DNA from 3 places in the Porphyromonas somerae genome. Region 2 is predicted to be linked to each of the others. Evidence: riboswitches for the same ligand, from Rfam matches in the RefSeq annotation. Region 2 holds a riboswitch; each other region holds the start of a gene.
What was found. A riboswitch is a leader RNA that binds a small molecule or an ion and turns the genes downstream of it on or off. The one in region 2 is predicted to bind cobalamin.
Positions count from the first base shown of each region.

Region 1: it holds a riboswitch for cobalamin, as region 2 does, so the genes downstream of both, MWL85_RS08920 (anaerobic ribonucleoside triphosphate reductase) here and MWL85_RS09290 (DUF5074 domain-containing protein) in region 2, are expected to answer to the same signal.
Region 3: it holds a riboswitch for cobalamin, as region 2 does, so the genes downstream of both, MWL85_RS02720 (sirohydrochlorin cobaltochelatase) here and MWL85_RS09290 (DUF5074 domain-containing protein) in region 2, are expected to answer to the same signal.

Region 1 covers NZ_AP025559.1:2,066,656-2,071,238, forward strand. The annotation lists gene MWL85_RS08905 (glycoside hydrolase family 18) at 1-492, shown strand, start outside; gene MWL85_RS08910 (BT_3987 domain-containing protein) at 518-1,711, shown strand; tRNA gene MWL85_RS08915 (tRNA-Ala) at 1,829-1,902, shown strand; cobalamin riboswitch at 1,978-2,181, shown strand; gene MWL85_RS08920 (anaerobic ribonucleoside triphosphate reductase) at 2,222-4,583, shown strand, end outside.
Region 2 covers NZ_AP025559.1:2,177,381-2,181,963, reverse strand. The annotation lists gene uvrA (excinuclease ABC subunit UvrA) at 1-1,420, opposite strand, end outside; gene MWL85_RS09295 (30S ribosomal protein S16) at 1,624-2,187, shown strand; cobalamin riboswitch at 2,377-2,585, shown strand; gene MWL85_RS09290 (DUF5074 domain-containing protein) at 2,821-4,583, shown strand, end outside.
Region 3 covers NZ_AP025559.1:634,972-639,554, reverse strand. The annotation lists gene MWL85_RS02735 (fimbria major subunit) at 1-567, shown strand, start outside; gene MWL85_RS02730 (FimB/Mfa2 family fimbrial subunit) at 580-1,575, shown strand; gene MWL85_RS02725 (hypothetical protein) at 1,582-2,586, shown strand; cobalamin riboswitch at 3,010-3,207, shown strand; gene MWL85_RS02720 (sirohydrochlorin cobaltochelatase) at 3,265-4,212, shown strand; gene MWL85_RS02715 (TonB-dependent receptor) at 4,205-4,583, shown strand, end outside.

The DNA.
Region 1 (4,583 bases), 110 kb from region 2:
ATTGGACCTGATGAGGGTCAAAACAATAATATGTATGTCTTCATCAAGACTATGTACGATAAGCTCAACCCCCTTGGCAAGATGATTGTGATGGATGGTCAGCCAGATAAGCTGAGCACTGAGACCTCAAAGATGATCGACCATTATATCTACCAGGCATATTGGGAAAGACATACCAGCTATGTTCAGCGTAAGATAAGCAAGCCTCATCTAACTGATTGGGAACGCAAAACAATCATTACAGTAGAGTTTGAGCAAACTTGGCGAAATGGAGGTGTCACTGGCTACATATCAAGTGCTCACCCTGAGTTCAACGGCAAGCCAGGAGCTCAGATCTTTGACTATGCAACACTAGACCTTCCTAGTGGCCTACGCATCGGCGGTATTGGTACCTATCACATGGAGTATGATTATCCAAATGATCCTCCATATAAGTGGTTGCGTACAGCCCTCTACATGGGTAATGTGAAATACCCAGGAAACTATCAGTAATAATGGACTCTATAGACATTGTAAGATGAATAATATTGCAAAATCAATAATTGTATCGGCATTAACGCTTGCGTCATTTGCCTTGACGTCCTGCCAAGATGAATTATACAATAAACCAAAGCAAGCTCCTGGTGAGCTAACTCGTCAAAGTGTATATATCAAGGGTGGTTCTACTATCCAATCATTCTTTGTAGAGAAAGAGGATGTAGTAGTTAATGACATTAAGGTCGCTTTGACTCACTTACCTTCCGAAGAGGTAAAGGTAGGAGTGGAAGCTGGAAATGCTACCCAATTGGAGGCCTATAACAAAGCTCATGGGACTACCTATGTAATGTTGCCTGCAGAGATGTATAGCATAGATAAAGAGATAGCTTTCGAAAGTGGCGAATCCATCAAATCTTTGGGCTTGAAAATTAAAGACCTCGTCTTTAATCCTGCGTACACTTATGCTCTTCCTATAAAGTTGACAAACTCAAATAAGTGCATTATTGATGCCGAGAGCGAGGTTCTTCTTGTCCTAGAGCAGAGAATCAGCACAAAGGCTCTTAGAATAGTTGGCTCTGGCTCGGAGGATGGATCTATGTTCCCCAACGACTTTAAGGTAGACACTTGGACACTTGAAGTGATGGTGAATAGAGCTTCATATAATGAAAATAACCGCTCAATCTGTGGTACCAAGCTGGTAACAGGCTCTAGTATGAACGACGAGATCTACATTCGCTTTGGTGACGTAACTATTAAGCCTAATCAGCTACAGATAAAGACTGGAAATTCACAGATTGATATTCCTGAGGAAGCTTTGGCAGCAGAGCCAAATACCTGGTATATGCTCGGCTTTAAGTACGATGGTAAGGCTAATTCAGTATATGTCAATGGTGTGAAAGTCATAGAGCGCGAGATCCGTACTGGAGCTTATGGACTCACTGGTTTCTGGATTGGCGGTAGCAATGAGCTGATTCGTGAGGTACGCTTCTGGAAGTCGGCACGTACCGACAAGGAGATCCTCGACAACACCTGGAAGCTAGTAGATGCCAATGATGATAACCTACTTCTATACTACCCTCTCAATGGTAAAAAGAGAAATGTAGAAACAGGTGAAATCACAGAGGACGAGTCTATGCTATGGGATTGGAGTAAGAGCCAAAAGCACCTAAGCATGCCTAGTGGTGCAAAGTTCGTAAATAACGGTAGCGAACCTTTTATCTTCCCTATTCCATAAATACTTAACTGAACAGTAATAGATAAGCCGAAGGATGAGCTCATTCTTCGGCTTATCTGCTTTTTCAGGACATAAATTGTTATCATCATTAATTATTGTTATCTTTGTAGGGAGTATGGGGAATTAGCTCATCTGGCTAGAGCGCTACAATGGCATTGTAGAGGTGACCGGTTCGAGTCCGGTATTCTCCACTTTCTTTATATCCTCGGCGTTACTGCCGAGGATTTTTGTTTCTGAATATAATGCTATCAGGTCTATAAAAATAGGTATCTTTGTAGTGCATTTGTGGAGGTGATAGAGTTCACCTCTTGGGAAACTGGTGTGAGTCCAGTACAGTACCCGCTGCTGTAAGTCTTGATGGGCTGAGAAGCCTTGACAGCACCCCGATCGTTTGCCACTGCCCATGTGGGCGGGAAGGTACGGAGGTGTATGAGATAAGTCAGAAGACCGACAGATGCATTTTACCGTATTATAAAACCTATTTAATCAACTTTCGGGAGTTAAAGTAATATGAATAATCCAGTTCTTTACATCATTAAGAGGGATGGCGTGCAGGAGCCATTTACCCCCTCTAAGATTGAAAACGCTATTCTCAAGGCCTACGTAGCGAGTGGCAACGGAGATAATTATGGTGAGGTACAGCAGGTAACTTGCCAGGTATTGTCGCACATAGAGCAGACTACCATTTCGGTAGAGGAGGTACAAGACATTGTGGAGGGCGAGCTGATGAAGGTGCGCCCCGATGTGGCGAAGCGCTACATTATCTATAGGGAGTGGCGCAATACGCAGCGGCACAAACGCACCGACCTCAAGAAGTCTTTTGATGGGATTGTACGGATCGATGAAAATGATATCAATCTGAGCAATGCCAATATGAGTAGCCACACTCCAGCTGGTCAGATGATGACCTTCGCGAGTGAGGTCTCCAAGGACTATGCCTACCGCTATCTACTCTCCCCCGAATTTGCCGAAGCACACAGGCGTGGGGATATCCACATACACGACCTCGACTACTACCCCACCAAGACCACCACTTGTGTACAGTACGATCTGAAGGATCTCTACGAACGGGGTTTCCACACAAAGAATGGGAGTATCCGTACTCCTCAGAGCATCCAGAGCTACGCCACTCTTGCAACGATCATTTTCCAAACCAATCAAAATGAGCAGCACGGAGGGCAGGCAATCCCCGCCTTTGACTACTTTATGGCACCTGGGGTATACAAGTCGTTTGTGAAGCACTTGGCAGAGCTGATTCCCTTTATGGTAAAGGCTAGAAGTGGTGAGGGGAACCTTGAGAGGAAGGCACTGCGAACGATGATTACCGACGCTGTAGGCAACATCATGCCGAGTGCGGGGGAGATTCGCGGGCTATATGATGAGCTCTCCAAGGTGACTAACGATGCTATCGCCTACGAAGATCTGGAGATGATGGTGGCGGAGGCTCGCGAACTAACCAGGCGAGATACGCACCAGGCGATGGAGGGATTTATCCACAATCTCAATACGATGCACTCCAGAGGCGGCAACCAGGTGGTCTTTAGCTCGATTAACTACGGCACCGATACCAGTGCCGAGGGGCAGATGGTGATCGAGGAGTTGATGGAAGCGACGATGGAGGGACTAGGAGCTGGAGGTGAGGTGCCAGTTTTCCCCATTCAGATATTTAAGGTGAAGGAGGGGGTCTCTTATTCGGAGCGTGACTATGAATTGGCAATTACCGACTTTGATGCTGCGATGAGGGGCGAGCTAGAGTTTGAAGCACCCAACTTCTATCTATTCCTAAAAGCGTGCAAGACCACAGCAAGGGCACTCTTCCCCAACTTCCTATTCCTCGACACCCCCTTCAATCAAAATAAACTTTGGCGTGCCGATGATCCTAATCGTTATCTGTATGAGATTGCAACGATGGGTTGTCGCACCCGTGTCTTTGAGAATATCAATGGGATACAAAGTTCAGTGGGCAGGGGCAATCTCTCCTTTACCACTATCAACCTACCAAGGCTGGCGATTGAGGCTCGTCGTGCTGCGGAGCGCGAGTGCGGTTCGGTTGCCGACTCTGGCCGGATCTTGAGCGTATCTATCCAAAAGCTAAAGGAGTCGCTACGAGAGATGGCACTACTAGTTGGCGAACAGTTGCATGAGCGATATCTCTACCAACGGAGTGCACTGGCACGTCAGTTCCCATTCATGATGGGCAACGATGTATGGAAGGGAGGCGGTGCTTTGAAACCCAATGACAAGGTAGGCTCGGTATTGGATAGCGGTACGCTGGGAATTGGATTTATCGGCGGTCACAATGCGATGTATGCACTTTATGGTATGGGACACGGCGAGAGCTCTGCTGCGTGGGAGACTTTGCGGGAGTGCCTAGTGGTACTGAATGAGGTGGCAGGCGAGATGAAGGCGAAGTATCACCTCAATTACTCGGTACTCGCCACTCCTGCCGAGGGGCTTTCGGGTCGCTTTACTAAGCTCGACGTGAAGCGGTACGGCAAGATACCTGGGGTCAATGATCGAGAGTACTATATCAATTCATTTCATATCGATGTAAAGGAGGAGGTACGCATCGCGGATAAGATCAGGCTAGAGGCTCCATTCCACGCACTCACGCTTGGTGGGCATATTACCTATATAGAGCTGGATGGTGAAGCGAAGAAAAACATTCGTGCGATCGTAAAGATCGTGAAGCTGATGAAGGACAATCAGATTGGCTACGGCTCTATCAACCACCCAATTGACACCTGTAGGAGTTGCCACTATAAGGGAGTGATCTACGACCGTTGCCCAATCTGCGGAAGCGAGGATATCCAACGCATGAGGCGGATCACGGGCTATCTCACTGGTGACCTCGCCTCGTGGAACTCTGCCA
Region 2 (4,583 bases):
CACGGTCGAGTGTGAGGTAACCCAAACCGATATCATCCATAAAGCCCACTCGGTAGCGAAGTTCCTCCAGTAGTCGACGACCGATTTTGAGGTCTTGCTCGGAGAGCTGTAGTGCCTTGAGCCATTTCCTGAGCTCAGTAATAGGGAGAGTGACTAGTTCGGAGATATTCTTGCCACCCACCTGCACATAGAGGGCTTCCTTGCGTAGTCGCTTGCCCTTACAGGTGGGGCAGACAGAGCGGCCACGATAGCGTGCCAGCATAATTCGGTAGTGCATCTTGTACTGTCGCTCCTTGATATGGTCAAAGAAGTCGTTGATACCATAGATCTTTTCTCGGCTGTAGCCATGAATTTCGGGCAGTCCATTGCCATTCCACAGGAGGTCTTTCTCCTCTTCCGTCAGCTCCCGATAGGGGCGATGGATAGGGAAGTTGAGCTTTTCTGTCTTGCGGATAAAGTCTTTCTGCCACTCGCTCATCTTGGCTCCACGCCACGGCATGACGCACTCCTCGTAGAGGGAGAGATTTTTATTCTGAATCACTAAATCCTCATCAATCCCCAGTACTTGGCTGTACCCCTCGCAGGTGGGGCAGGCGCCAACGGAGCTATTGAAGCTAAAGAGTTTATCGGAAGGCTCCTCAAAGGTGATGCCATCCAGCTCGAAGCGGTCGCTGAAGGTAGCCACCCCTTCGTCGTGCACAATTAGTGCTGTTCCTCTCCCCTCAAAGAAGGCTGTCTCCACTGAATTTCCTAGTCGATTATTGGTGGCATCGTTATCTGGTTGCACCACCAATCGATCAATGACGAGTGATAGGTCTTTGGCGGTACGAGGCAACTTTGCTCCCTCCTGTAAGAGGTCTTGGATTCGCTCCACCTTGTCTTTCACCAAGACACGGCTAAAGCCATTGGCAAGCTGTAGCTCCAGGTGCTCCGCCACCGTACGCCCTTGTGGCAGTGTGATGGGGGCACAAACCATATACTTACTCCCCTCGGGAAGACTATTGACATACTCCAGCACATCTCTCGTGGTGTGCCGCTTCACCTCCTGACCACTGATGGGGCTAAAGGTATGTCCTACCCTCGCATAGAGCATTCGGAGGTAGTCGTAGATTTCAGTGACGGTGCCGACGGTAGAGCGAGGGCTACGATTAAACTTCCTCTGCTCAATCGCAATGGCCGGTGGAATGCCACTGATCAGATCGGCTTCGGGCTTTGCCATTTTGCTGACAAACTGACGTGCGTAGACGCTTAGGCTCTCTACATACCTTCGCTGTCCCTCGGCATAGAGCGTATCAAAGGCGAGCGACGACTTACCGCTACCGCTCAGCCCTGTAATCACAATCAATTGGTCGCGCGGGATATCTAGCGACACCCCCTTGAGGTTATGCACCCTTACCCCCTTAAGTATGATATCATTCATTATATATATACACTTGAAATATCTACAAAACTACTAAAATTATCAGAGCCACTACCCAGTGCCCCATTTTATTGTGCAAAATAGTCGGTTACTTGCAAAATAATAGGTACCTTTGCGGTTGCGTTTCACCCCGTAGGGTCGTGTACCCGTGTCGGGAGACCGTGGGGCGCAGAGTTTAATCACTAATTATTTACAAATCAAAGATGGCAACAGTTATCAGATTGCAAAGACACGGTCGCAAGGGTTACCCTGTATACAAGATTGTAGTGACCGACAAGCGTGCCCCTCGTGATGGCCGCTTCGTAGAGATTTTGGGGACTTATAACCCTAATACCCACCCAGCAACTATCGACCTGAAGTTCGATAGAGCACTCTATTGGGTGAACGTGGGTGCCACCCCATCCGATACCGCACGCAGCATCCTCTCACGCGAAGGTGTGATGATGATGAAGCACCTACAAGGCGGTGTGAAGAAGGGTGTATTTTCAGAGGAAGAGGCTCAGAAGCGCTTTGAGGCGTGGAAGCAAGGCAAGAACTCTGAGGTAGCTCAGATCAAGAGCAAGGACGAGGCAGCTAAGCGTGAAGCAGCTAAGAAAGCACTAGAGGCTGAGCGTGAGGTGAATAAGGCTCGTGAGGCTGCTCTAGCTGAGAAGAAGGCTGAGGAGGAGAAGGCAAAGGCAGAAGCTGAAGCAGCTGCAAAGGCTGAGGCAGAGGCTGCTACCGAAGCTGAGGCTCCAGCAGAGGAGGCTCCCGCTACTGAAGAGTAAGCGACGTCGCCTAGCATACAAAAAGGGGTGGTGCAACCAACAGTTGCACCACCCCTTTATATTTAAGCAGCTCGCCTACGTGAGATGCACTCTACAGAACATAAATTTCAAATAGATCATTTGAATCTACGGCCTAACTATTCTCTTTGATATTTAGGACAATTTGAAATCTTTTGGTTACATTTGCAAAGAATATAAGATGTTAACGGTGCCATAACCCTATCCTTAGGGCGATTGGTGAAAAGGAAACTAGGTGCAAATCCTAGACAGTACCCGCTGCTGTAAGCTCCAAATAGCTTAGCTAATCTATCAAAATACCACTTAGAGCATAGTGTCTCTTGGGAAGGTGTGCGAAAGCTGGAGTAAGTCAGAAGACCTGCCGATAACTGCTTTAATGGCTTCCGAGGCACTGAAGCATTAGAGATAGAGGGATACTTATTAAGCTTACAATGTTGCATTGGCAACGGCTAATTCTAGAGAAACAAAAACATAATTAACTCCTAAACTCTAGTCAACCTGCTACTCTATTACATCTCCGCACGAAAGCCATTTGACACTGAATAAATGTATTCAGCGATCGCCATACCAATGGAGGCTGCTGATTATAAGAAACTTAGAATAGATGTAATGAGTATGAGAACAAAGAAAGTCTGGCTATTTCTAGCACTGGTGGGCCTCTTATTCTCGGGTTGCTATCGATACGATGATTGTGACCTATGGGGAGAGATTGCAAATATCAAGAAGGAGATTGCCCAAACAAAAGCTGACATCTCTACCCTGCAAAAGGTGGTGAAAGCACAGCAAGAGAAAAAGACCATTGATGAGATCAATGAGATTGATGGCGGCTACGAAATCAAATTCAATGACGGAACAAAAGTCACCATCAAAAATGGCTTAGATGCCCCTGAACTTGGGATCCAGGAGGAAGAGGGCATATATTACTGGACACTTGGTGGCAAAGACCAATGGCTCAAAGATAAGAATGGCAATAAAATTCCTGTTGCTGGAAAAGACGGCAAGGATGGAGTAGATGGTCAAGATGGTCACTCACCTGTTATAGGGGTGGATAAAGATGGTTACTGGACCCTAGATGGCGAAAGGATCAAGAACGATCAGGGTAAGGAGATACAAGCTGTGGGAAAAGATGGCGACTCCTTTTTCCAATCTGTCCGAAATGAAAGCAATGCAGTGGTATTTGTCCTTGCCAATGGGGAGGAGATTACTATCCCAAAAACAGGATTTGAGATATTTGCCTTTGAGAAGCCTGAAGGAGAGTACCACTATCACGTATTCAAATTCAATGAAGCAAGGAATATTAAGCTGACCGCTGAGGATATAGCTACTATTGAGGAGATTAAGGTGCCAGAAGGGTGGAGCCTTCAAATCAATGCCCAAAAGAAAATGGTTCGCATCAAAGCACCAAAGCAAACACCAGGGCAATCATACAATGGTGGAATCATCACCCTGATGGGGCTAGGAAGAAATGGTGCTACCTACCTTGCTTCAATTGAGGTGATTGCATCGATTGACTATACAGATCCTGCAGGCACCTTTGTAGTATGCGAAGGGAATATGACCACAGTCAATGGTACCATAGTCTATTACGACAAGAATAATAATGAGTATCTCAATATCTTTGAGAATGCCAATAACCATTTGGAGATAGGCAATGTGGTCCAAGACATGTATATGGCAAATGGCAAGATCTATCTCATCACACAAAATGGTGACCGCATGAATGGTGCTGGACGCTTTGTGGTGTGTGATGCCCGTACTATGAAGATGGAGTATGCCGATTCGTTTGTATTCAAATCTCCTAAGGGAGAGGGCACATGGCCACAGCACATAGTGATCTGCAATGATTCTCTTGGATATGTACAATGGTCCGATAGCAATATGGAGCAGACCTCTGGTATCATCAAGATTGTCTATAAAAATAGGAAACTAAAGATAGATAAGACCGTAGAGGGAACCTTTGGAAAGTTTACCACAGAGGGGGCTATCAAAACCCGTCTCGTCTTCTCTCGCGGAAAAGTTTACGCTGCCTGTGGACACGGGATGGTTATCATTGATCCTAAAACTAACTCTATCAGCAAGCGTCTAGAGTACAAGGGGCGTCAGGCGAAAGGTATCGTAAAGGGAGCTAATGGACATATATTTGTGCCCTTCGCGGGTGAGTTTAAGGGAAATCAGCAGTGGAATACAGAGTTTACCTCCGATCCAATCATTGTGGAGATGGATCATGAAGGGACAGTAATCCAAGAGCATAAGATGCCAAATACTGTAGTCTTCCCTGTGGCTACCTGGAGTCCAGCAATTGGCATTTGTGCTAGCTTTACTGAGCCACATCTCTACTTTGTAGATGTTGCGGAATTCAACGCTTCTACAGCATCACG
Region 3 (4,583 bases), 1.2 Mb from region 2:
AATGGCACCATCCAAGCGGAGACGCTTTCCGCTGATGAGCAGCGTGCGATGGACTTCTACCTCTATGGTAGGGTAGCTCCCGACTTGGTGACTGCATTCAATGGTACTAGCAAGTACGACCGTATTGACCTTCGTCTCGGCTATGTGGAGGACTACACCGCCAATCCTGAGCACAAGGACAAGGTAGTCAATTATGAGATTATGACTAGATATCGTGGGGTAAATATAGATGGTCAACTTGGTGATTTTATGCAGAATACCCGCCTGCTGATGGTCTACTACGCGTGGGTGAACCCCAGTACCAACAACAACCGCACCTGGTACTCATCACCTGTATTACGTAACAATATCTACCACATGCACATCACTGGTTTCACGAAGATGGGGCTCTCAGGCATTCCCTTTGTGAAGACGCCTAACGACAAACGCTTCACCTATCTGCATAACATTGATCCCGATGAGAAGGTGCCATCGAAGGATGAGTATCTACCCATTCAGGATCCTTACATGAACGTACAGGTGACGAATGTCGGCTGGGGGATACATAGCTATAAAAAACAATTCTAATCACTATTAGATATGACTAAGAGAATACTAAATAGGGCACTTGCCCTCCTCCCAATTCTATTTCTTGGAGGGTGTCAATCGTTATTGCACGACCAGCTTAAGGAGTGCCCACGGGAGATAGAGGTTTCGCTCTATACTCAGACCGATTGTGATGCGGCACGCACCTACCCTACCGATGTGAAGAGTGTGCTCCTCATTGCCTACAATGAAAAGGGCGAGGCAGTGGCGACACAGACCCACGAAGGACCTATCTCGGCGGAGACCAAGGTGCGGATGACGGTGCCTGCAGGCGAATCGGTTCGAGTTGCAGCATGGTCGGGTCTTTACAAGGACTACTTTGCACTCACCCCTAATGCCAAGCTAAGCGAGCAATTTGTTCAGCTAAAGGCGGGTCAGGACCTGAAGGATCAGCGAATCCGCCAAGGGATTAGCCGTGAAGTAGCTCTGAAGCCACTCAATGAAGAGGGGGCGAATGAGGTCACCTCTGTAGAGGTGAATCTACTGGAGCTGACCAACCGCATCAAGGTGCACATCATCGGTCTTGAAGATCCAGATAAGATCTCTGTGGAGGTGGTATCGGCCAATGACCGCTACAGTGCCGAGGGTAAGATGCTGGGCAATAATGAGGCTACCCCTTATCCCTACCCTACCACGATTACGACCAAGGCCAATACTTTTGTAGGCCCAGTAGAGCCAGGTTGTGAACCTGGGTATGATGGCGAGCTAACAGCAGAACTGACCACCCTACTTCTGAGAAGTGGCCACAATAGTTGGGTCACCATGCGTAAGGCAGGTCAGGAGCATCCATTTTTCCGTAGCAACCTGATTGGGCTACTGATGAGTGCAGCTAAAGATGGTGCCGATATCAATCTCTACTGTGACCACGACTTCACCGTGGAGCTGAAGGTACGCCGCTGTCCTAACTGTTCCGAAGGATATCAAGTCGCTTGGGTGAAGATCAATAACTGGCAGGTACACAGCTACGATACTGAACTAGCTCCGTTATAATTAGGAATGAGACCGCTTTCCTATGGTGCAGGGATCTGCTGTTTACTACTGCTATCCCTCTTTCAGACTAGTTGTACTGACTTAATATTTGACGCACCTTATCCTGACCCTGGTCAGGGTAAGGTGGCGGTTGTTTTTAGTCGTCCCGAACTGCTCTTGCCAGAGGGGACGGAAGAGCACTTCGGAAAGATCACCTCGCTACGTCTGATTGCCACCAACCTGAGAGGAGAGGTGGTGTACAATGGGCGGCTACGCTACAAGGGCGCGGATAGAAACCTCAGTTGGCGTCAGCTGGCGTGTAGTGACCCAGTGGTACTGGATCAGAGCACCTATGAATTCTTTTTCATCGCTAATGAGGAGGGGATCGGTATTCAGGAGGAGACATTTCAGCAGATCCGTAGCAAGCAGGCGTTGCTGCGACTCACCTATTTTATCCCTTTGTCACGCCCAGAGCATCGGCCATTTTTGATCCCATTGGTGGGGCACCTACAGCGACAGTTGCCTCGACAAGAGGAGACGGATCGTACCATTATCCTCTATCCTCAGTTGGCACCATCGGTGGCACTCCTAGAGGTGGATACCAAGGGGTTGTCGATGGAGCGTATCGAGCTGGGGTTCCCTAAGGATCGGGAGGATGGGGGGCTCTTTGGGTACCCCTACTCTAAGGTGTCGGATCGGAGACATGAGATGCACTACTATCCGCTCACCCCATTGGAGAAGGGGGGGACGCTCTACTGTGTTGGTCTGCCTGAGGTGCGCTGTTATGCCCCGGAGCAGCAGCAGTGGCGAGGTCCAGAGCTCAGCGATATGACGCATCTGCGGATCCAGTTGACGAATGGCGAAACGAAGCTATTGCCACTGATGCAGTTGCCCGAGGAGCGACTCCCCAACAGTTACGATGAGTACCTCCGCATCGCGATGGAGCCCGCCCCCATCGGCATCAATGGCCTCATCGAACGCTTCTCCATCTTCCCAGGTGGCCATTACCGCTACCAGCTAAGTAATCTGTAGAGGTATCTCATCGGACAGGTCGGACAGATCGGACAGGTCGGAGCACCCGACAGGGTGCCATTCAGATAGCCCCCGTGTCGGAGGGGGCATTCGCCCCCGAACGACCGGCGGGAAACGAGGACACCCCCACCCCACGACCCTTGCATAACGCCTTATCGGACAAGTCGGACAGGCCGGAGAAGGACCTCACAGAGGTCCGACGGATCCTAGCCCCCCATTCGAGGGCGTCAGCCCGATGAATGGGGGATCAATGACCGCCCACCCCCACGACCCCGGCCGGGGGCTATCTGAGTGGCACCCTGTCGGGTGCTCCGACTCGTCCGACCTGTCCGACTTGTCCGATGAGGCACCCCTCCGCCAAAGGCACCCCAAACCTTTCCCAATATTTGTTAAGTACCCTAAATATTACTATCTTTGTAGGTAGATAAATAGATATGGTGATAGGTTATCCTATTCTTTAGATAGCCTATAAAAGGGAATCCAGTGAAAGTCTGGAGCAGTGCCCGCTACTGTGAGCTTTGAAATAAGCTTTGGATATTCATATTTACCACTGCCTTATCAGGTGGGAAGGTATTCCAAGGTAAAGCAAGTCAGGAAACCTGCCATATCATAGTGTGTATTGTGGTGCTCCGGGGTGCAGAGTGCTGTTATATTGATGTCGGAAACCATTTCAGACTTATGAGGAAATTATTGCTAGGAACTATGGCAGTTCTTATCTCTATGCTATGCCATCAGCAGGTGAGTGCTCAAAACAAGGTGTTTATTGAGGACCCTCTATTTGAAAATTTACAGGAGGGCGATAAAGGGGCCATCTTAATCACACACTTCGGTACCACACACGATGATACCAGAGCTGTGACACTTGATGCCATTAATAAGGCAGTTAAGGAGCGTCACCCCAATCTTGAGGTACGTGAAGCCTATACCTCTCGTATCATCATCAAACGTCTAAAGGATAATAAGGGGATCATCAAACTCAATCCTACTGAGGCCCTACAGCAACTACACAATGAAGGTTATACCCATGTGCTAGTGATCTCCACTTCTATTACCAATGGCGTAGAGGTCACCTCGGTAATCCGTGAAGTAGCCCACCTACCCTTTAACTTTAAGAAGATAAGAGTGGCAACTCCGCTACTATTCCACGAAGCAGACTACGAAAAGCTAATCAAGCTTATCACGGCTGATAGCCAACCAGATATGGCAACTATTTGGGTAGGTCACGGCACCTACGATGTGGCTACTGCACAATACGCGATGCTGGACCACATGCTGATGTTAAGTGGGCACCCTAATGTGATCATCGGCTGCGTAGAGGGCTACCCTTACTACGAGCAAGCACTTCAAAGACTTAAGGCTACAGGACTAAAGAAGGTGGTACTTCGTCCTCTTATGATTGTGGCTGGGGAGCATGCCAAGGAGGATATCGCCGAGGATTGGAAGGAAAACTTAACCAAGGCGGGATTTGAGGTAGAACTAAGGCTCGAAGGACTAGGCGAACTACCTGAGCTACAACAGATCCTCAACGACAAAATAGACTTCTACTCTCAATATAGAAGACTGCTCATTGGAGAGAAGAAAAAAGTCTATGAGGTAACGGGTGAAAAGATGCACGCTGATGATTAATAGACTATTTCTTTCGCTTGTACTAGTTCTGACTGCTTCTATTGCGACAGCTCAGACTTACAAGATAAATGGTCAGGTAGTGGATGAAAAAAATCATCCACTACCTTACGCAGTTATTGCCATAGAAGGCAAAGGCAATGTAGCAGCAGCCGATCAGACTGGTAGCTTCTCGCTCAACTTGAAGTCGGGCAGCTACCTACTCCGTGCCTCACTACTCGGCTATAAAACCACTCATAAAAGGGTGAACCTCTCCAAGAATAGCTCTGTAACCATTCAGCTAAAGGAGGATTATAAGCAACTAGGAGAGGTATTGGTGGTAGGTCCCGACTACAGCAAGCAGATGCAAGAGGGGGTCTACGCTGCCAAAAGCC